2 regions of the Arthrobacter jinronghuae genome follow, and region 2 is predicted to be linked to the other one. Evidence: riboswitches for the same ligand, from Rfam matches in the RefSeq annotation. Region 2 holds a riboswitch; the other holds the start of a gene.
The links. A riboswitch is a leader RNA that binds a small molecule or an ion and turns the genes downstream of it on or off. The one in region 2 is predicted to bind S-adenosylmethionine.
Positions count from the first base shown of each region.

Region 1 (10,837 bases), 700 kb from region 2:
GCAGTGGTCATCGGCCCCGGCCTGGACGACGCCGAGCAGGCTGCGGCGCTCTTGCGGTCAGTGGTTCCGCTGCTCGGGGAAAAGACCCAGGTGGTACTGGACGCCTTTGCCCTCGGCGTGCTGCCCGGGCTGCCGGAACTTTACGACACCCTGGCCGGCCGGCTGGTCCTGACCCCGAATGGTGCCGAAATCCTGCGCCTCCTCGAGGACGAGGATGCAGACGAAGACTCCCTGGACCTGCCGAAAGCCTCCAAGGAGGTGGCACGGAAATACTCGGCGGTGGTCAGCGCGCACAACGTCATTACCGCGCCTGACGGAAGGAGCTGGGAAGTGCCGGCAGGGAACTCGGGCCTGGGTACTTCCGGGTCCGGGGATGTCCTCGCCGGTGCGGTGGGCGGATTCCTTGCCCGCGGTGCGACGCCGGAACAGGCAGCGTGCTGGGGCACGTATCTGCACGCGGTGAGCGGGGACCGGCTCTCCGCCTCGCGGGGCCCGCTCAGCTTCCTGGCACGGGAACTGCTCGAGGCCATGCCTCCGGTGATCGCGGAGTTGAGCTAGCGAGGGGCTGTATCCCGGCAGAACGGCCCATATCCTGAGGTAATGACAGCGAACGAATACCGGACCGGTCCGTCGGGGCGCCCTGCGGCCCAAATCCCGTGGCTTTCCTACCGTTTCACTCGCCGTGACGCGGTGGCAGCTGGCTTCTACGTAGTGTTCCTGCTGGTCCTGAGCTTTGCGCCCGGACTCGTTATGCCTGTCCTGGTGATGCTGGTTCCGGATCCGGTTGCAGCCGCCTATGTCCTGAACCTGGCGTTTTACGGGGTTGCCGGTCTGCTGGCCTTCCTGGCGGCCCGGCCGTACGTGGTGCGGGAAACGAAGATCCTAGCCACCCGGCCGGTGCTGTCCCTTTCCCTGATTCCCGCCGGCGTCATCGCCATGCTCATTGCCACCATGATCGGGGCGCTGCTGAGCGGGCAGGTCGAAACGGCGGTAAACCAGGAAGCCGTAGAGGGATTCGTGGGGTCCGTGTCGCCCTGGCTGGTGGTACCGCTGCTGGTGGTGCTGGCACCGTTTGTCGAGGAGTACATTTTCCGGCACCTGCTGATCGGCAAACTCAGCCGGTACTGGAATCTCTGGGGCTGCTGCATCCTGTCGGTCCTGTTGTTCGCCTCCATCCACATTGTGGGCAAGGAATCCCTGTCCCTCCCGGTCCTGATGCCTTACCTGGCGATGGGTGTCACTCTTGTCGGCATCTACGTCTGGGCCGGAAACAACTTCATGCTTTCCTACGGTGTGCACGCCGCGAAAAACCTGCTGGGTGTCATCCTCATCTACAGCGTGCCGCCGGAGCTGCTGCAGCAGTAGCTACCGTGCCGTGAGGTGCCTACAGGGCCTGCCCGGCCCCGGAATCCGCACGGATCCCGGGGCAGAACCAACGGCTAGGAGCCGGCTTTTTCGATCCGCTCAGTTTCCGGTGCCCGCACCAGGGAGCCGTTGCATGGAACCACCCGCTCCGGCCGGGCCAAGTAGAAAAAAGAGCTCCGGGCATCGGAATCGAATCCGCCCGGCACCATGAGGGTGGAATAGCGCTGGCACCACTGCGGGGTGTCGACGGCGGCCTCAAGCGCGGTGGCCACGGCCCGAACATTGTGGAACCACATCAGCTGCTGGGTGCCTTCGGACACCAGGTAGATGAGGTCCAGCTGCGGATCGGCCGTGACTTCGACGTCCGACCACTGCTCCCAGCCTTCGAGCCGGCGTCGGTGGATCCAATGGATGTTGTGGCCCGGGGCGAAGCCGCTGCAGTTGCTGAGGCCGGATTTGCTGACACTGGAAATGCTCACAGTGGGTTCCTTTACAGGTTGTCCTTGCCTGCAACGGACGAAGCAGGCCGCTTCGTCATCCGAACCACCCGCCGAACAGTGGGGTTGGTGTGGGGCCAGTCGGAGCTTTTGTGCCCGGGGAACCGGGCGGAGGCCACATCTCGTGAAGCTGAAAACTACTCTAGCGGAGGCCACTGACATTTCGACAGGGGACCGTTTTCGGAGCCCTGGTGGACGTTTGGCGGCGGGCGCGTAAGGCAGACGCCGAATCTATGGCTCGCGAGGAGCGTCTTCTTAAGTTAGGGGAACGGTTCATCGTCGCCGTCGCCGTCGGTGACCAGGAGCAGATTTGGGAAGCAGCGGAAAAGAAGATCCAGGCGCTGCGCGCGATAGCTGATGCCGACACGTCGCGGGCGGAGGCGGGCAAAGGGTGGGTGCGTCTGGTCCCTGCTGAAGCCATTAATCCCCGGGAGCATAGTGTGGCTGGTACTTCCAGGTACAAACTGCTTTCAACGCTGAATCCGGTGTACCCGCTCGAAGGGTAGTGGCAGCTAGTCCTTTCCGAACATGAGGCCTAAGCCCACGCCGCCGAGGTAGCCCGCTAGTGGCTGACCTTTGGCATCCGTCGACGGCCCCCACGAAGGAGTCCACATCATGTCCAGCCCCAAGCCTCAGGTTCTGGTGGGTGTCGTTATCGGGAATACCGCTGCCGCGGTGGTTGAGGAAGCGGCAGCGTTCGCCGAACATTTCGGAGCGGATTTGGTTTGTGCCAATGTAGACGACTCCACTGAGAGGGTCGAGGAACGGCCCGACGGCTCGGTGGTGTCGGTACCCATCGACCCGGACCGGCCCTTTGAAAAGACCGAGGTTTTTGATCCCGGGCTGCGTGCAGAGATCGCGGGAATCTTAGACCCGCGGCCCGTGAAATGGTCTGTCCGTGCGCTGGCGGGTGGTCCGGGGCAGGAGCTTGCCCGGCTGGCCGACGAGCTGGACGCGGTCATGATTGTCGTCGGCACGCGCGAATCCGGTGTCCGGGGTGAAGTTGAAAAGTTTCTCAACGGCTCCGTTGCGGTGCATCTCGCCCACCACCAACGCCGTCCGGTTGTGATGGTCCCGCTACACCCGGTCATCGACGATGCCGACCTACCGTGGAAAAGGGAGGAATAGGCTGGCCGAATGAGCAATGTCACGGGCCACTCTGTACCGGAGGATGGCAGAACTGGACGCCCGAGAATGGGTGGGTAGCGCTGAAGCCTAGCGGAGCCAGCAGGCCCCGGACCTGCCGTTCCCCCCTCCTGTGCCTTGGTCATCCCCGCCGCCGGAAGGGCTGGCGGGAGACGGTGTGACCTGGCTGAGACGCTCCCCGCCACTGTGGGGCTGGACGAAGGTGCGCTGGGAGCCAAACCCGCCACCGGAGGGGCTGGAGGAAGGCGGCTTTAATATTCCCCGCGAGCTCTGCGAGCGGGGAATTTCGTTGCCGCCGTTCCAGCCCCGCAGGGGGCGGACCCGGCGGACCGGGCGGACCCGACGGACCCCGCGAACCGCGGACCCAGCGGACCCGGCCCAGGGACGAGACTTACCGCCAGCCGGCCCCCGGCGCCACAAGCTTCACGATGCTCTCCAGCAGATGCGCGTTGTACTCCACGCCCAGCTGGTTCGGCACGGTCACGAGGACGGTGTCGGCTTCCTGCACCGCGGCGTCCGCGGCCAATTCCGCAGCAATAACGTCGGGTTCACCGATGTAGCTCTTGCCGAACCGAGCTAAGCCGCCGTCGAGGTGGCCCACCTGGTCCCGTCCTTCGGCCTGTGCCCGCAGCCCGAAGTAGTGCCGGTCCTGCCCGGTCACCAGCGGAATGATGCTGCGGCTGACGGACACCCGCGGGGTGCCCTGATGTCCGGCGTCGGCCCACGCCTTCCGGTACACCGCGATCTGCTCGGCCTGGAGCTGGTCGAACGGAACCCCCGTGTCCTCGGTCAGGAGCGTGGAGCTCATCAGGTTCATGCCCTGCTCGCCGGTCCACTTGGCGGTGGCCCGGGTCCCGGACCCCCACCAGATCCGCTCCGGCAATCCGGGGGACAGCGGGTCAATGGCCATGGCGCCGGTGCTGCCGGTCATCGCCGGATCAGCCTGTGCCACTCCGGCGCCGGCAATGGCGGCTCGGAACACTTCGGTGTGCTGCCGGGCCATCTCGGCGTCGGAGGAATCCGGGCCGGGAACGTAGCCGAAGGACTCGTAACCGCGCAGGGCAGGCTCGGGGGATCCCCGGCTGATGCCGAGCTGCAGCCTGCCGCCGCTGATCAGGTCCGCCACTGCGGCATCTTCTGCCATCGCCAGCGGATTCATATAGCGCATGTCGATCACTCCCGTGCCCAGCTCGATCCGGCTGGTCCGAGCCGCCATGGCGGCGAGCATGGGGAAGGGGGCGGAGAACTGCGGGGCGAAGTGGTGCACCCGCATGTACGCGCCGTCGACGCCGATTTCCTCGGCGGCGACCGTCAGTTCAATCTGCTGCAGTATTGCGTCCTGCGCGCTGGGAGTCATTGATCCCACGGCATTCCGGTAATGTCCGAAGGACAAGAACCCTATTTTCTTCATACGAACTCCAGCGCCGGAAACGTCGGCAGTATTCCCGCTCACATGCGGCACCAGCGAAAGGATGCAGGCACAGTGCATATCACCATTGTCCCGGGCTATCAGGGCTCGCCACCGGAGCAGTGGCAGAGCCGCTGGGAGGCGGACCTGCCGAACGTCACCCGCATCGCGCCTTCATCGTGGGATGAACCCGAACTGGAGGATTGGATGGCCGCGCTGGACCGGGCCGCCGGAGCCCGGAACGGGCAGACAGTCCTTGTGGCCCACAGTTTGGGCTGCCTGGCTGCGGTGGAATGGCTGCATCGCAACCCCGACGGCGCCCGCGGAGTGTTCCTGGTCAGCCCGCCGGATCCGGTTGCCGCGTCCTTTCCGGAAGTGGTCGGAACGTTCCGGAATCCGCGGCTGCAGGAGCTGCCCGTGCCCGGCCTGTTGATCGCCAGCCAGAGCGATCCGTACTGCGCGCTCCCTGCCGCCCAAAGCATCGCTGCCGCCTGGAAAGTGCCCGTTATTGATGCCGGTGAACTCGCCCACATCAACGAAAAGAGCGGAGTGGGCTACTGGCAGCAGGGCCGCGACCTGCTCACGGCCTTCACCGCAGGGCTGGGGGAACCGGCCGCACTCGGATAAGAATGGGCACATGGACCTTCCAGTGATGCCCCCGATTGCCCCGATGCTGGCCAAATCCGTCAGCGCCCTGCCCCGCGGGGACTACCTGTACGAACCCAAATGGGACGGATTCCGGTCCATCATCTTCCGGGACGGCGACGACGTCGAGATCGGCTCCCGCAACGAAAAGCCGATGACGCGGTACTTCCCCGAACTCGTCGAAGCCCTTCGGCAGAACCTGCCGGAGCGGTGCGTACTGGACGGCGAGATAGTTATGGTGGCCCCGGACGGCAAACGGTTGGACTTCGAACTGCTGCAGCAGCGGATCCATCCCGCCGCCAGCAGGGTGAAACTGCTCGCGGAAGAAACCCCGGCGCGGTTCGTGGCGTTCGACCTGCTGGCCCTGGGCGACGTCGACTACCGGGACCGGCCGTTCTCCGAACGCCGGGAGGCCCTGGTCCAGGCGCTGAAAACGGCGCAGGCACCGGTGTCCGTCACCGCCGCCACCGACGACGCCGACCTGGCACAGGACTGGTTCGGACGCTTTGAAGGGGCAGGCCTGGACGGTGTGGTGGCCAAACCCCTCGCCGGCCCGTACGCACCGAACAAGCGCACCATGGCCAAGCTCAAGCACGAACGCACCGCCGACTGCGTGCTCGCCGGCTACCGGGTGCATAAGTCCGGCCCCGATCTGATCGGCTCCCTGCTACTCGGCCTTTACAACGACGACGGCGTGCTGGTGAACGTGGGCGCCGCAAGTTCCTTCTCGATGGACCGCCGACGCGAACTGTTCGAGGAACTCCAGCCGCTGGTCGCCGTCGAGGACGGACACCCCTGGGCCGAAGGGGAGCAGGAGAAGGGCAACCGCACCCCGCGCAACTCCGAAGGCAGCCGCTGGAGCGGGAAAAAGGACTTTTCCTTCGTGCCGCTGCGCCCGGAACGGGTGGTGGAGGTGCGCTACGACCACATGGAGGGGGAGCGGTTCCGCCATGTGGCCCAGTTTTCCCGCTGGCGGCAGGACCGCACGCCCGAATCGTGCACCTATGGGCAGCTGGAGGAGCCGGTGAAGTTCGACCTGGCGGAGGTGCTGGGGAGCTGATTTTCCGGCGGGGCTAGGCAGGGAAGGTCCGCGACGCCTAGCATTTGCTGGCAGCACTCTCCGGTCAGCGGACCCGGCGGCCGCGGACACCTGCCCAGCCAAGGAGTCGAAGATGATCCAGGATGCCGACCTTGAAACCCTCCGCAGGGTTGTCCACGGCCCGCTGAACAGTCCCGGGGGTCCGGGGTTCGCCGTCGACACTGCCGGCTTCAACCCCTCGGTGGTCCAGCGTCCCGATGCGGTGCTCGGTGCAGCCGGCGTCGAGGATGTACAGAATGCCGTCCGCTGGGCGGCTGAGCGCGGTATCCCTGTCGGGATCCAGGCGACCGGCCACGGTGCCGCGGCCGCGATGGACGAGGGCCTGCTGATCAACACGTCCCGGCTGCAGGACCTGGCAGTGGACCCCGACGCCGGCACGGTCACCGTGGGCGCCGGTGTCCGCTGGCGCGCGGTGCTGGAGGAGACCGTGCTGCTGGGGCTTACAGGCCCGCACGGCTCCTCCGGAACCGTGGGAGTGACGGGCTATGCTTCCGGCGGAGGGTTGCCGCTGATGGGCCGGGCACTGGGATTCGCCAGCGACCATGTGCAGGCCATGGATGTTGTCACTCCCGACGGCAGTCTGAGGCACCTCGAAGCAGGCAACGCCGAAGATGCCGGATTGTTCGCTGCGCTGCGCGGCGGCAAGGGCAATTTCGGCGTCATCACGTCCATGACGCTTGGTCTGACTCCGTTCCGGGAGTTTTACGGCGGCGGCATTATGTACCCGGAAGATGCCGGTACGGAGGTCCTCGCTGCGTTCCGCGCCTGGACACCCCAGCTGCCGACGGATGTTTCAGCGTCCCTGGCCTTCCTGCACCTGCCGGACGTCCCGTTCCTGCCCGAGGAACTGCGCGGTACCTCGCCGGTGCACCTGCGGTTCGCGGTGTTCGGCAGCCGGGAAGAGGGCGACACTCTGCTGGAACCCATGCGGCATGTATCCGCGCCCTTCATGGATACCGCCGGACCGATGGACTACGGGGCAGTGGGAAGCATCCACATGGATCCGGACGAACCGGTGCCCAGCCTGGACCGCGGAACCCTGCTGGCCGAGTTGCCCGATGAACTGGCGGCGGGTTTGCTGGGCCAGGTGGGGCCGGGATCGCATACTCCGCTGATGATGACGGAACTCCGGTTGATGGGCGGATCACTGGCCCTGGATCCTCCGTTCGAGGATGCGGTGTCCGGCCGGGAGGCAGGCTTCAACCTCTACTCCGTGGGACTCAACGTTCCGCCGGCTGCGGACGCCACAGCAGCGGCCCTGGATCGGCTCGACGTCGTCGTCGGCCCCTACGTTGCGGGTGCGCTGGTCAACCTCCGCGGACCGGCACGCACGGAGGCAGGTGCCCAGCCTGCATGGGATGCGGAAGTTTTCGCGCGGCTGCAGGCAACCAAGGCCGCCTACGATCCGCAGAACCTCTTCCGGTTCGGCCACGCGGTTCCGCTGCCGGTCTCCTGACAGCGGCTTCCGAAGCCCGGGCCGCCGGCGAAGGCCAGACGGGGAGGGCCGCCAACGCTGCGCCTAGCGCCGTCCCCTGCAGCCGACCCCGAACTCGCTGCCTGCGTCCTCGAGGATGGCCGCGGTGTAGCCCTCCCTGTAACCCGTTTCCGTGGGGTGCAGGTCCAACGGGCCGCCCTCGAAGATGATCCAGGGATCGGCGGAACCGACACCGTGCCCGGCGAACTCGTCCACGACGTCCACGAACACCCCGCTGTCCGGGACCTGATCCGCGATGACCGCGTTCAAGGCGTCGGTTCCCTGGTTCAGGAGAGTCTGCGCCTCGGTACTGATCGGTCCGGGGGTTCCGGCTTCAAACAGGTACGGATACCCGGTCACCACCAGGGTTGCCCTCGGAGCCAGTCCCGTGATCCGGGCAAACTCCGCTGCCAGCTGCGGTGCCAGGACGGTCTGTGCATAGGCGACAGCGGAGTCGATGGCCGGGGCACAGGTGGCCGGCAGCTGCGGCCCGGCACAGGCGAGTATCACGGAAGCGAACCGGAGGTCATCGCCGCCGATGGTCACCGTGACGGTGTCCGTCCTTCGATTCAGCAGACCCCGGGCAGCGGCGTCGTCGATCTGCTCGGGAAGGTCCACCGGAGCGTCGAGCGGGGTGGTGAGGGCAGTGGCGCCCGAACAAGTGACATTACCGTCCAGCTCCACCCGGTCCAGGGCGTCCAGAAGCGCGGGGTAGCCCTGCGCGGTGCGGCGGCACGCATCCAGCTCGGGTCCGCCGCCGACGCCGGAGGCATAGGAGTCGCCGAACGCGACGTAGTCGACACTGCGGTTCCCCTGACCGTGCCCGCCGCCGTACCCGCCTCCATGCCCGTGCCCGCCGCCGTACCCGCCTCCATGCCCGTGCCCGCCGCCGTACCCGCCTCCATGCCCGTGCCCGCCGCGGGAATCGGATCCATGGGCGCCGCCGGCAGTGGCCGGGGCAGTGCCTCCGGCCAGAAGGGCGACGGTGGTCAGGGCCAGGACAGCCAGACGTCGGAACAGCAACGGTTTGGGGCTCATCATCGTGCTCCTTAGCGGGGGTATTGCAAACGTTCGAGGGCAGAAGTTTGTCGCAGGGAGGGGCCAGCGGCAACAGCAGTACGCCGTTGCGGCACCGCGGCAGTATTAAAAGTCCAACCGGTGTGGACCGGACCACTTTCGGCTAGGCTGGCGATATACCGACCGCATGGTCAGTAATCCGGCGGCCAGGATGCCTGCAGGAGAGCGGCTGCGGTTTCTTCCCGTCTCGAAAGGCACCGAAATGACGGCAACTGCCATCGACGTCGAAACCGTTCCCAGCTACGTCCGGGGTGCCTGGTGGACTCCGGATCCCGCCGGGGCACGCGGCACCGAAGTGCACGATGCCAGCACCGGTGAGCTGTTGGCACTGGTCAGCAGCGACGGACTGGATACCGCCGGCGCCGTTGACTATGCCCGAACCGTAGGGCAGGCAGAACTGGGGAAATCCACCTTCCACCAGCGGGCCCTGCTCCTCAAGGAACTCGCAATGCACCTCAATGCGCAGCGCGAGGAGCTGTATGCCGTCTCCGCCCGCAGCGGCGCCACGCGGACGGATTCGCTGGTGGACATCGACGGCGGGATCGGGGTCCTGTTTGCCTACGGTTCCAAGGGCCGCCGGGAACTGCCGAACTCCACCGTGATCGTCGACGGCGCCGTGGAGCAGCTCGCCAAGGACGGCTCGTTCCTGGGTGAGCACATCTATAGCCGGATCCCGGGCGTTGCAGTGCAGATCAACGCCTTCAACTTCCCGGTCTGGGGCATGCTGGAAAAGCTGGCTCCGGCGTTCCTCGCCGGGGTGCCGAGCATCGTCAAGCCCGCCACCCCCACGGGGTACATCACGGCGGCTGCCATGCGGATGATCGTGGACTCGGGCATCCTTCCGGCCGGATCCCTCCAGCTGATCTCCGGCTCCGCACGGGACCTCCCGGACCACCTGGATTACCGGGACATGGTCTCCTTCACCGGCTCGGCGTCCACCGCCGAACGCCTGCGCGCGCATCCGCAGATCGCCGTCGGCGGAGTCCGCTTCACCGCGGAAACGGATTCGCTGAACGCGGCACTCCTTGGTCCGGACGCCGTTCCGGGCACCCCCGAGTTCGACGCCTTCATCCGCTCGCTGGTCACCGAAATCACCGCCAAGGCCGGCCAGAAATGCACCGCCATCCGCCGCGCCATTGTTCCGGCCGGGCTGGTCGATGACGTGGTTGCCGCCGCCGGGGAGCGCATCCGCGGGCGCGTAGTTCTGGGCGATCCGCGCGCCGAAAACGTGACAATGGGTGCCCTGGCCTCCCGGGAGCAGCTCGACGGCGTCCGGGAGGCGGTGCAGCGGATGCTGGCGGCCGGCGCGCAGCTGGCGCTGGGATCGCTGGACGCCCCCGGCGTCGTACGCGCCGACGGAAGCGAGGGAACCTCGCCGGACGGCGCCTTTATGGAGCCGCTGCTGCTGACCTGGCCGGAAAGTGACGCGGATGCCCTGCACAATATCGAAGCCTTCGGGCCCGTGGCCTCGGTGGTGGGCTACACCGACGTCGCCGACGCCGTCCGGCTGGCCGCGCGGGGCGGAGGGTCGCTGGTGGCAACCGTCTGCACCAATGACCCGGAGGTGGCCCGCGAAATGCTGACCGGCATCGCCGGACACCACGGGCGGGTGTTGTTCCTGAACCGCGAAGACGCCCGGAGTTCCACGGGGCACGGTTCACCGGTGCCGCATCTGGTGCACGGCGGGCCGGGCCGCGCCGGCGGCGGCGAGGAGCTGGGCGGCATCCGAGCCGTCCGGCACTACATGCAGCGCACCGCAGTGCAGGGCTCACCCAACATGCTCACCAGCCTCACCGGTATCTGGCATCCGGGCGCGGACCGCCGGTTCGACGCCGGACATCCGTTCCGTAAGCCGCTCAGTGAGCTGCGGGTGGGCGACGCCGTGCGGTCCGACCTGCGCGAAGTCACCCTCGAGGACATTGCCGCCTTTGCGGAGACGACGGGGGACACGTTCTACGCCCACACGGACGCTGCAGCGGCGGAGGCAAATCCGTTCTTCCCGGGCATCGTGGCCCACGGCTACCTGCTGCTGTCCTGGGGTGCGGGCCTGTTCGTGGATCCGGCGCCGGGGCCGGTGCTGGCCAACTACGGGCTGGAAAACCTGCGGTTCCTCACGCCGGTGGCCG
Region 1 covers NZ_CP104263.1:3,012,736-3,023,572, reverse strand. The annotation lists gene N2K98_RS14190 (NAD(P)H-hydrate dehydratase) at 1-558, shown strand, start outside; gene N2K98_RS14185 (CPBP family intramembrane glutamic endopeptidase) at 601-1,365, shown strand; gene N2K98_RS14180 (hypothetical protein) at 1,440-1,844, opposite strand; SAM riboswitch class IV at 1,860-1,992, opposite strand; gene N2K98_RS14175 (hypothetical protein) at 2,096-2,368, shown strand; gene N2K98_RS14170 (universal stress protein) at 2,478-2,990, shown strand; gene N2K98_RS14165 (LLM class flavin-dependent oxidoreductase) at 3,400-4,419, opposite strand; gene N2K98_RS14160 (RBBP9/YdeN family alpha/beta hydrolase) at 4,492-5,043, shown strand; gene N2K98_RS14155 (ATP-dependent DNA ligase) at 5,054-6,121, shown strand; gene N2K98_RS14150 (FAD-binding oxidoreductase) at 6,234-7,616, shown strand; gene N2K98_RS14145 (SGNH/GDSL hydrolase family protein) at 7,680-8,675, opposite strand; gene paaZ (phenylacetic acid degradation bifunctional protein PaaZ) at 8,914-10,837, shown strand, end outside.
Region 1: another riboswitch for S-adenosylmethionine. It lies ahead of N2K98_RS14180 (hypothetical protein); the one in region 2 lies ahead of N2K98_RS00355 (cobalamin-independent methionine synthase II family protein).

Region 2 (10,837 bases):
GTCGCCAGGTAGTGGTTCGGGTTCATCAGTCCCGCATCCGGCGTGACAATGCCGTGCCGGTCGGCGTCGGCGTCGTTGCCGGTGGCAATGTCGTAGTCCCCGGCCCGGGAAATCAGCGATGCCATGGCGTACGGCGAGGAGCAGTCCATGCGGATCTTCTCGTCCCAGTCCAGCGTCATGAAGGCCCACTGCGGGTCCACGTTGGGATTGACCACGGTCAGGTTCAGTGAGTGCCGTTCCGCGATCGCGCCCCAGTAGTCCACGGAGGCGCCGCCGAGGGGGTCGGCGCCGATGTGGAGCCCGGCGCTGCGGATGGCATCCAGGTCCAGCACCGCGGGCAGGTCTTCCACGTAGTGTGCCAGGAAGTCATAGGTGCCCACCGAATCGGCCAGGCGTGCCTCGCCCAGCGGAATGCGCCGGACCCCGTCCAGGCCGTTCTCCAACAGCTGGTTGGCGCGGTCGGCAATCCAGTTGGTGATGTCCGATCCGGCGGGTCCGCCCGTGGGCGGGTTGTACTTGAAGCCGCCGTCTGCCGGGGGATTGTGCGAAGGGGTGACCACAATGCCGTCAGCCTGTTCCGTGCGCGTGGAATTGTGCACCAGAATGGCATGGCTCACGGCCGGGGTGGGGGTGAACCCGTTGCGTGCATCAATGAGCACATTCACGCCGTTGGCGGCCAGGACCTCCAGCGCGGTGTTCTGTGCCGGTTCGGACAGCGCATGCGTGTCCTTGCCCATGAACAGCGGTCCGGTGATTCCCGCAGACGTGCGGTATTCAACGATGGCCTGGGTGATCGCGGCGATGTGCTGCTCATTGAACGCCCCGTTGAGGGAGGATCCCCGGTGCCCGGAGGTGCCGAACACTACTCGCTGGGCGACATTGGAAGGATCCGGTACGACGTCGTAATAGGCGTCCAGAAGGGCAGTGAGATCTACAAGGTCGGAAGGTTCGGCACGCTGGCCGGCACGATTAGACATACCCCTAAGCATGCCAAAGAAACGGCGCCGGCGGCAGACGCACGCCTGCCCGCCGGTCAGCCCTTCTTTTCCTTGAAGTTCCCGTTGTCAGAGTTCAGGCCCTGCGCGAGGCTTGAGTGCACCTCGGTCCGCGGGTCGGAGTGGTCCTGGCTGCCGCTTCCGTCAGGGACTTCCTTCGAGGTCGACATCAGGTTCTCCACGGCGTTCTCGATCGGGTTCGTGGATTCCGTCTTGGGATCCTTCGCATTCTTGTCAGCCACGATGGCCTCCTCTGCGTTTAGTTACACCGTAAGTACCCTTACGATGCCACTCTATCCACCTGTTCCCTGGCCTACCAGAGCCGGCTGCTGGCCAGCCGGGCGCCTTCTCCCAGGGTCTCCAGCTTCGCCGCCGCGATCTGCGGGTGCACCCGGCCGCCCAGCCCGCAGTCGGTGGACGCAATAACGTTTTCCCGCCCCACCAGTCGGGCAAAGCGCTCGATCCGGTCCGCCACCAGTTCCGGATGTTCCACCACGTTGGTGGCGTGGGAGACCACGCCGGGAATGAGAACCTTCCCGTCCGGCAGCTTGGTATCTTCCCAGACCCGCCACTCGTGCTCATGCCGCACGTTGCCTGCCTCGAAGCTGTAGCCCCCGGCGTTAATCTGCAGCAGGGTGTCCACCAGGTGGCGGAACTCGATGTCCGTAGTGTGCGGCCCGTGCCAGGAACCCCAGCACAGGTGGAAGCGGATCTGTTCCTCAGGCAGCCCGCGCAGGGCGTAGTTCAGGGCCTCGACGCGGATCTGCGTGAACTTGAGGTAGTCGGCCACCGAAGGTTCGGGGTTGATCTGGTCCCAGTTCTCCGCAATGGACGGATCATCGATCTGGACGATCAGCCCGGCGTCCACGATGGCAAGATATTCCTCCCGCATGGCATCCGCGCAGGCGTAGATGAACTCCTCCTCCGTGGCGTAGTACTCGTTGGCAATCCGCGAACAGGAACCGGGGGAGAGCGAGGCGAGGAAACCTTCGGACAAACCTGCCGCGGCCAACCCGGACTTGAGGTTGGCAATGTCGCTGGCCACGGCGTCGTACCCGGTGTACTCCACCGGACCCGTGACCTTGGGGAAGACCTTCTGCGCCCCGGTGGTGATACCGGAGGTCGGGTCGGTGTAGGCATCGGAGAAGCGCTGACGGTCCCGGCGGTCACCGAAACTGGTGAGGACAACATTGCCCGGCTCCGAGCGGTGCGGTTCCATGTCCCAGATCCCGGTCTCGGCAACACTCAGGCCGCCAAGCCGCGCGAACGAATAGGACCACCAGGCCCCGTAGTCGACGTTCGCGGACATCGCATGCCCGTATTCGCCGTCGTTCGGGATATCGATGCCTGCCTGGCGCTGGCGCCGCACCAGGTCAGCGACGGCAGCCTGCAGCAGTTCCGCGTAGCCCCCGGTATCCGCGGGGTCGGTTTCACGGGCCGCGTTCGCGGCGATCAGTTCAGGGGTCCGGGGGAGGGAACCGGCGTGGGTGGTCAAAATGCGGTCAGTGCTTTTGCGCATGGCAGTGATCCTTTAGGAATCGGTGCTCTTGCCCGCACCGGATGCCCAAGAGGCGGTGCAGGCCGCTTCGTCATCCGAACCACCCGCGAAGCATGGGGTTGGTGCACGGCCAAGTCGGAGCTTGGCGGCCGTGTCTCCTGAAGCTGGCACCCATCCTAGCCATGCCGGCGGGGCGCCGCCAAGCAAATGACGCAACATAAAAAGGACGGCGGCACCGGAGAGTTCCGGTGCCGCCGTCCTGGTTGAAGCGCTTGGTGCCCGCCTGCTAGCGCACGCCGCCCATGAGCTTCTTGATCGACGGTGTGGCCGCAGCCAGGGCAATGCCCAGGATGATCGCGGTAACGCCGCTGAAGGTGAAGTAGCTGACTTCGGTTGCCGGGTCGTAGAACTGGGCCAGCCAGCCCGCCAGGGTGGTGCCCAGGGAGACGGACAGGAAGAACAGCGCCACCATCTGGGTCCGGAAGACTTCCGGGGCCAGCTTGGTTGCCACGGACAGGCCGATCGGGGACAGGAACAGTTCAGCGAACGTGAACAGCAGCAGGATCCCGGCCATGGCCAGCAGCGGGGTGCTGTTCGGTGCGCCGCCCGAGAACGGAATGAAGGCCAGGAAGGCGAGGCCCATGACGGCCAGGCCCATGGCGAACTTCAGCGGGGAGGACGGCTGGCGGTCGCCCATCTTGGTCCAGACGCCGGCGAAGACGGCTGCGAAGATGATGATGAAGACCGGGTTGATGGACTGCACCCAGCTCGGCGGCATTTCCCAGCCGAAGATGGTGCGGTTCAGCGAGCTGTCCGCGTACATTGCCACCACCGTGAACTGCTGCTGGAACAAGGCCCAGAAAGCAGCACTGGCAATAAAGAGCGGCATGAAGGAGTACACCCGGCGGCGTTCCACCTGGTTCACCTTCTTGCTGCTGAGGATGATCACGAAGTACGCGACGGAGGCCACGATGGCGAGGATCGCCATAACCACCGCAAGGTTCTTGGCGGTCAGCAGCTCGAAGACAACGGCCAGCACGATGACAACCAAGGCGGCAGCCGCGATGAGGCTGATCTTCATGTACTGCTGCTTCGGCAGCGGGTTGGCTACCTCGTGCGCGGATTCGGGCAGGTTCTTCCGGGTCACCCCGTACTGCACCAGGCCGATGGCCATGCCGATGGCGGCCAGGCCGAAGCCGTAGTGGAACCCGTATTCGGTCCAGGCGAGGCCGGTCAGGATCGGGCCGATCAGGGCGCCGATGTTGATGCCCATGTAGAAGATGGAGAAGCCGGCGTCGCGCCGCTGGTCCTTTTCGTCGTACAGGGTGCCGACGAGCGATGTCGCGTTGGCCTTCACACCGCCGGAGCCCAGGGCGATCAGGATCAGGCCGGCGGCCAGTCCGACGGCGCCCGGCAGGACAGCCAGGGAAATGTGGCCGAGCATGACCAGTGCGGCAGCGTAGAACAGCACTCGTTCGGCGCCGAAGACGCGGTCCGCCAGCCATGCACCGAGGATGGTGGAGAGGTACACGCCACCGCCATAGGCGCCGACCAGGGAGACGGCAATGGCTTCGTCGATGCCGAGGCCGCCGTCGGTGGTGCTGTAGTACATGTAGTACAGCAGGATGCCCTGCATGCCGTAGAAGGAGAATCGCTCCCACAGCTCAACGCTGAAGAGGTTGGCCAACATCCGGGGATGGCCGAAGAAGGTTTTACGCGCTTCTTTTACGCCTGAGGTACTGGGGGTATGGCTCACGAGTTTAATATTCCCACCCTCGGCAGGTGGTCAAGCAGCCAAATCCGAAAGAATCCGCCGGAGACAAGGAAGGTTGCCATCCCTGAGTGCCTAAGATCACAGGCAAAACGGATGCTTTTGCCCGCATTACATGCTTGTGGGCCTGCATGACGGAACGATTTGCGCGACCGGTCCGGAATTCCCTAAGCAGGCAGGGGGTTGGCATGGGTATGCCAAGCCTCAGTGTTCCCGTCTCAATCCTTGACCGCGCAAACTCCCGCGAAGGATTTCCCGAGTCGGATGCGCTTAGTGCCGTGCTTGAACGTGCCGAATCCGCAGACCGGCTGGGGTACCGGCGCTTTTGGGTTGCCGAGCACCACGCCGTGGCCGGGATCGCCGGCTCGGCGCCCGCCGTCCTGATGGCCGCGCTGGCGGCACGCACCCGCAGCATCCGGATCGGCTCCGGCGGTGTGATGCTCCCGAACCACCAGCCGCTGGTCGTAGCCGAGCAGGCAGCGACGCTGCAGGCCCTGTATCCCGGCCGGATCGATCTTGGCCTGGGCCGTTCCCTCGGGTTCACTCCGGCGGTGCGGACGGCACTGCGGGCGGGGCCGGCCGAGGCAGGGGAATTTGAAGCGCAGCTGGCGGAACTGCTCACCTATCTCGACGGCACTGCGCCGATCACCGCCCGCCCGCAGGACAACGGCCGAACGCCGGTGTTTGTGCTTGCCACCGGAGCAGGAGTGGAAATAGCAGCCCGGGCGGGTCTGGGCGTTGTCCTCGGCGGCCCGGCGCTGTTCCGGCAGAACAGCGCCGGGCAGACAGGTGCACTCGAACGCTACCGCTCGGCCTTCCGCCCCTCGGACCGTTTTCCCCGGCCCTACGTGCTTGCGGCGGTCAACGTCGCTGCGGCCGGCACCGAGGAAGGGGCAAGGGAACTGCTGCTGCCCGAGGCGCATGCCCTGGCCGATTCCCGGACCAAGGGGGTGTTTCCCGCCCTGTCAGCAGCGGAAAGCGCCGCCGAACTGTCCGGACGGCGGCAGGACCTGGTCCGCACTACCCTCGAGACCTCCGTCTACGGCACGGTGGAACAAGTGCACGGCAGGCTCGAGGACCTGGTGGCTTCCTCCGGTGCGGACGAGCTGCTCGTGACCGGCGGTGCCTTCGATGCCGAGGGGCAGCGGGAATCCGACCGGCTGCTGGCCGGCCTCTTCTAGGTCAGTACCCCAGCTGGGCTGCCACGGACAGCAGATCCGCCTCGGCGCCGGGCCGCCCGATCAGCTGGACACCCATCGGCAGGCCGGCCGCGGTATCCAGCACCGGAAGGGTAATCGCGGGAAGCCCGCAGACATTGACCATGGACGTGAACGGCGAGTACCGGCACTGCCGGGCATAATCCTCGTCCGCCCGGTCACCAGCGCCGGCGTCGTCGCTGGTGTACCAGCCGAGGGGGCGCGGCGTCATAGCCAGGGTGGGCGTCAGGATCATGTCGTAGCCGCTGTACTGCCGGATGGTCTCGGCCTCAAAGGAACGGAGGACGTCGACGGCGCCCACCAGGTCCGCGGCACTGCGCCGTAGAGCGCGCTGACGCATGACGGCGGCAAGATCGGTCAGCCGTTCTTCCCCGCCCGGTGCCAAGGGGGCGGTGGCCAGACCGGCCGTCCACACCACCTGGAAGGCGTCCGGATACCGTTCGTCATAAACCACGTCCGCGTCCAGCAGATCGTGGCCGGCGCCGGTCAGGGCCGCGATACCGGTTTCGAGCGCCTGCAGTGCCTCGGGATCAAGCCGGATCTCCAACCTGGATTCGAAGGGTGAACGGGTGCTGACGCCGATCCGGAACCTGCCCTCGGCCCGCAGCGCAGCCGCAAGGAACGTTCCGGTGACGGGAGCAGCACTGGTGGCACGGTAATGGGGTTCGGCGACCATCGCGTCCAGCAGCAGTGCCGCATCCGCTGCGTTCCGGGCCAGCGGGCCGGCCACCACGAACTGGCCCAGGTCCTGCTGTCCCGAGCCGGCCGGGATCCTTCCGCGGTTGGGCTTCAGGCCAACCAGGCCGGTAGCCGCCGCAGGGATGCGTACCGAGCCGCCGCCGTCGGTACCCGGAGCAAAGGGGATCAGCCCGGCGGCGACTGCTGCTGCGCTGCCGCCGGAGGATCCCCCGGGGCTGAGCCGCGGATCGCGCGGGTTCCGCGCCGGCGGGCCGACCCGGTTTTCGCTGTAACTGCTGAGTCCGAATTCGGGTACCTGCGTCTTGCCGAGGCTGATCGCACCGGCCCGGCGCAGGACGGCAGGCAGGGGCGCATCCTCCCTGGCTGTCCACGGGTCCAGGGCCGCGCTGCCCATGGTGGTGCGCACGCCCGCCACGTCGGTGAGGTCCTTGTGCGCCAACGGCATTCCGTGCAGCTGTCCCAGCTCTCCGCCCCGGGCGCGGTGTGCGTCCGCAGCCCTCGCCTCGGCGACGGCGAGTTCCGGCGTCGGCGTGAGGAAGGCCCCCAAAGTCGGGTTGAGCTCCTCGATGCGCCGCAGATAGTGGTCGGTGGCTTCCTCCGCGCCGAGCCCGCCGGAGGCCAGGGCGTCCCGGAGTTCGACGGCGGTCATCTCGTGGAGAGCGGGCATCGCGTGCCTTTCGGTGCGGGCGGCGTCCGGGCGTTTATTCTCTCGGACCGCGTCCCACTATAGGCTGGACAAAACGGCACCGTACGGCGGGCCCGGGCGCGCCCGGAAGCGTGGTGCGGAGCTTTCAACCCGTAGGACAGTGAGGGCAGCAATGAGTGAGATGCAGAGTGTAACCGTAGACACCATTCCCGAGGGCGCGAAGATCCTCGACGTGCGGGAAGACTACGAATGGGAGGCCGGCCATGTTGACGGCGCCCTCCACATTCCGCTTGACCGGCTGCCCGAGGCCCTTGATGATCTGGACCCGGACCAGGACCTTGCCGTCATCTGCCGCACCGGCGGCCGAAGCGCCCGGGCCACGCAGTGGCTGGAAGCCAACGGCTACTCGGCCGTCAACGTTAACGGCGGGATGGGTGCCTGGCTTGAGGCGGGGAAGCCCATGGTTTCCGACAACGGGCAGGAACCGACCGTTAAATGACGCATGCCGCCGACACCCAGGCCGCTCCGCACCACCGCGGCCCGCTGGGGGAAACCGTAGTTTACGCCTACCTGGGTCCGGAGGGCACCTTCACGGAGGCTGCTCTGCTGACCATCCCGGGTGCACAGGACGCCGTCCGCATTCCGGCGCCCAGCGTGAACTCCGCACTGGAAATGGTGCGCTCCGGGCAGGCCACGGCTGCCGTGGTGCCGATTGAAAACTCGGTGGAGGGCGGCGTCAGCGCCACCCTCGATGCGCTTTCCGCCGGTGCCTCGCTGCGGATCATGAGGGAAATCCTGGTCCCCATCACGTTTGTCCTGGCGGCGCGTCCGGGGGTGGCCCTGGCGGATATCCGTACAGTTTCCACCCATACCCATGCCTGGGCACAGTGCCGGGAATGGGCCGCAGGAAATATTCCCGAGGCGGAATATTTGCCTGCCTCCTCAACTGCGGCGGCAGCAGTGGAACTCAGCGAGCCGGATCCGTCCTTCGACGCCGCGATCTGCGCACCGCTGGTGGCGCAGCGGCTCGGGCTGGAAGTTCTGCGCGAGGACATCGGCGATGTGCGCGATGCCGTGACCAGGTTCGTGATGATCAGCCTGCCCGGCCTGCTTCCCGAACCGACCGGTTCCGACAAGACCACCCTGGTGGTTCCCCTGCCGGAGGACCACCCCGGCGCCCTGATGGAAATCCTGGACCAGTTTTCCACCCGCGGGGTGAACCTGAGCCGGATCGAGTCCCGTCCCACGGGTATGTTCCTTGGTGATTACTTCTTCAGCATCGACGCTGACGGCCACATTGCGGATGCCCGGATGGCGGATGCATTGAAGGGCCTGCACCGGATCAGCCCGGAACTGCGTTTCCTGGGCTCATATCCGCGCGCGGACCACCGCGAGTCGGAGATACCCCGGCACACCAGTGACGAGGCTTTTCGGGCCGCTGATATTTGGTTCGAGTCCCTGCTGAACGGATACTAGGGCTGGAACCTGCGGCCGAACCGGTCCGCAGCGGGTGAAAGGGACGCATCATGGGCCGTCTGCGGCGAAGCAACTGCGAACATCCCGGTTACTCCCGCCGCCGCTGGGGCAAGGGGTTCAGTTACCGGGACGTCCGCGGCAACGTCATCACCGACCGGACGGTCGTGGCCCGGATCCGTTCGCTGGCCATTCCGCCGGCCTGGACGGATGTCTGGATCAGCCCGTACCCCAACGGCCACATCCAGGCGACGGGAACCGACGCCGCCGGACGTAAGCAGTACATGTACCACCCGCAGTGGCGTGAGATGAAGGACCGGGAGAAATTCGACCGCGCCCTCGCCTTCGCCCAGTCCCTTCCGGCGGCCCGCCGCCTGATCACCAAGCATCTGCGCGCCGAGGGCTGCGGTTCGGAACGTGCCCTGGCGGCAGCCCTGCGGATTGTCGACGCCGGCGCGCTGCGCGTGGGCGGCACCCGCTATGCGGAGGCCAACGGTTCCTACGGCACCACCACCCTGCGGATCGAGCATGTGCGGCTGGACGGAACGGAAGTGCGCTTCGACTTCCCCGGCAAGAGCGGGCAGGAATGGCACACCTCCATCAAGGATGCCGACCTCGCGGCCGCCCTCGAACCGATGCTCCGCCGCCCGGATGCGGACACGGCGCTGGCCTACCTCGGGGCTGACGGTGCCTGGCACAGTGTCGATGCGGCCCAGCTGAACGCCTTCCTGAAGGAAGTCACGGGCGGAGAATTCAGTGCCAAGGACTTCCGCACCTGGCAGGCCACGGTGGTGGCGGCCATGTCCCTGGCCCGGATGGCGCCGGCAGCCGCCACCAATCGGGTGAAGCAGAAGGCCGTGGCGGCCACCGCACGCGACGTGGCGGAGCACTTGGGCAACACCCCGGCGATCGCCCGCAAGTCCTACATCGACCCCCGCGTGGTGGACCGTTTCTTCGACGACCAGGTCATCCCCGTGACGGGGTTCTCCGCTTCGGAGACCGCAACCCGGATGATGCTCGAGGATTAACCGGGTTTCCGCAGGCACCGGCGATAAGTATGCTGATGGAAGGCGCGCGCAGTATTGGCGCACTGGACAACCACCCCAAGAAGGAAGGTGCCGGCATGAGCGAGTACCCCAACGAACAAGAGCAGCTCAAGGACCCGAAGCCCAGCGGTGTTTCCACCAATGACGATAACTACCGCGGCGATGTCGGCGACCAGGGCAACGACATCCGCTTTGCCGAGGAAGAGGCGCTGATCCGCGAGCAGGCCTCCCCCAGCGAGGACGAAGGCAAGTACACCGCCGCAGACGGCGCCAAGACGGATAAGGACCGCGAAGGCGGTTACACCGACTCCGAGGGCACCCAGGACGGCAAGTAACGCCTTCCTGCGAAACGGCGCTGCACCCACCGGTGCGGCGCCGTTTCTATGCCTCCGGCGGCAGGACGGGCGAGGGCGGCACCCGGACCAGCAGGGCGCCGGCGTCCACCTCCACGGTGATGGTGGTGGCGGGTCCGGTCAGGTCGCCGTCGAGCTGCGTCTGGGTGGGTTCCGCGACGGTCACCGTGATTTTCCGGACCCGGTGGTGCCGGATCACCGGGAGGTCCTTGGGGTAGCGCGTCATTACTTTGCCCGCCACCCAGGCCCAGCCCAGGACGCTGCGCGGGCTGATGATGACGACGTCCAGGAGCCCGTCATCCACCACGGCGTCGGGAATGAAATCGATTCCGGCGGGCAGGCGTCCGGTGTTGGCCACCAGCACGCTGTGCACCTTCTGTGACTGCGCCGGACCGTCGTCTATGCTCACGGTCATCCGTGTCCGCCGCCCCGGCAGGAGGCGGACGCCGGCTTCGCTGTAGGCCAGCCAGCCCACGCGCTTCTTGAGCTCATCCCTGGTGGCGGCGATTACCTGGGCATCCAGGCCGATCCCGCCCATCACCAGGAATGCATTGTGGGAACGCCCGCCCGTGGAGGCGTCTTCGAGCACAATGTCGGCCATATCGATCCGCCGCACATCCCCGTGCAGCGAGTTGCGGATGTTTCCCGCCAGGTCCGCCACGGAGATATCCAGGTTCCTGGCAAGGAGGTTGCCGGTGCCCAGCGGGATCAGGCCCAGGGCGGCACCGGAATGCGCGACCGCGCGCGAGACCTCGCGGATGGTGCCGTCGCCGCCCGCGGCGAGGACGACGTCGGCCCCGGACTCCAGTGCCTGCAGCGCCTGCAGGTAGCCCGGGCTGTCCACTGTGGTTTCCAGGATCAGCGGCGGATCCCAGCCTGCGAGCTCGCAGGAAGCCCGCAGCAGCGCCTCGGCGTCGGCAGCAAGCGCCTTGACCGGGTTCACGACCATCGCCACCCGCTGGTGGGCCGCTCCGCGCGGGGCGAACACCGAAGCGTCCGCCGCCGCCCGCCGCCTGCTTCGGGTGCCGGCAATGGCCCAGGTTGCGGCGGAGGCCAACAGGGCGGCGACGAGGACAAGGAGGAGGGTAATTTCAACGGGCATGATGCCTCCCAGAATAGCCGCCGCCCCGCAGGGCAAA
Region 2 covers NZ_CP104263.1:71,899-82,735, forward strand. The annotation lists gene pgm (phosphoglucomutase (alpha-D-glucose-1,6-bisphosphate-dependent)) at 1-977, opposite strand, end outside; gene N2K98_RS00350 (hypothetical protein) at 1,034-1,237, opposite strand; gene N2K98_RS00355 (cobalamin-independent methionine synthase II family protein) at 1,309-2,514, opposite strand; SAM riboswitch class IV at 2,534-2,657, opposite strand; gene N2K98_RS00360 (peptide MFS transporter) at 2,780-4,249, opposite strand; gene N2K98_RS00365 (MsnO8 family LLM class oxidoreductase) at 4,453-5,445, shown strand; gene N2K98_RS00370 (amidase) at 5,447-6,847, opposite strand; gene N2K98_RS00375 (rhodanese-like domain-containing protein) at 6,999-7,325, shown strand; gene pheA (prephenate dehydratase) at 7,322-8,302, shown strand; gene N2K98_RS00385 (DNA topoisomerase IB) at 8,353-9,327, shown strand; gene N2K98_RS00390 (hypothetical protein) at 9,423-9,680, shown strand; gene N2K98_RS00395 (diacylglycerol/lipid kinase family protein) at 9,727-10,800, opposite strand.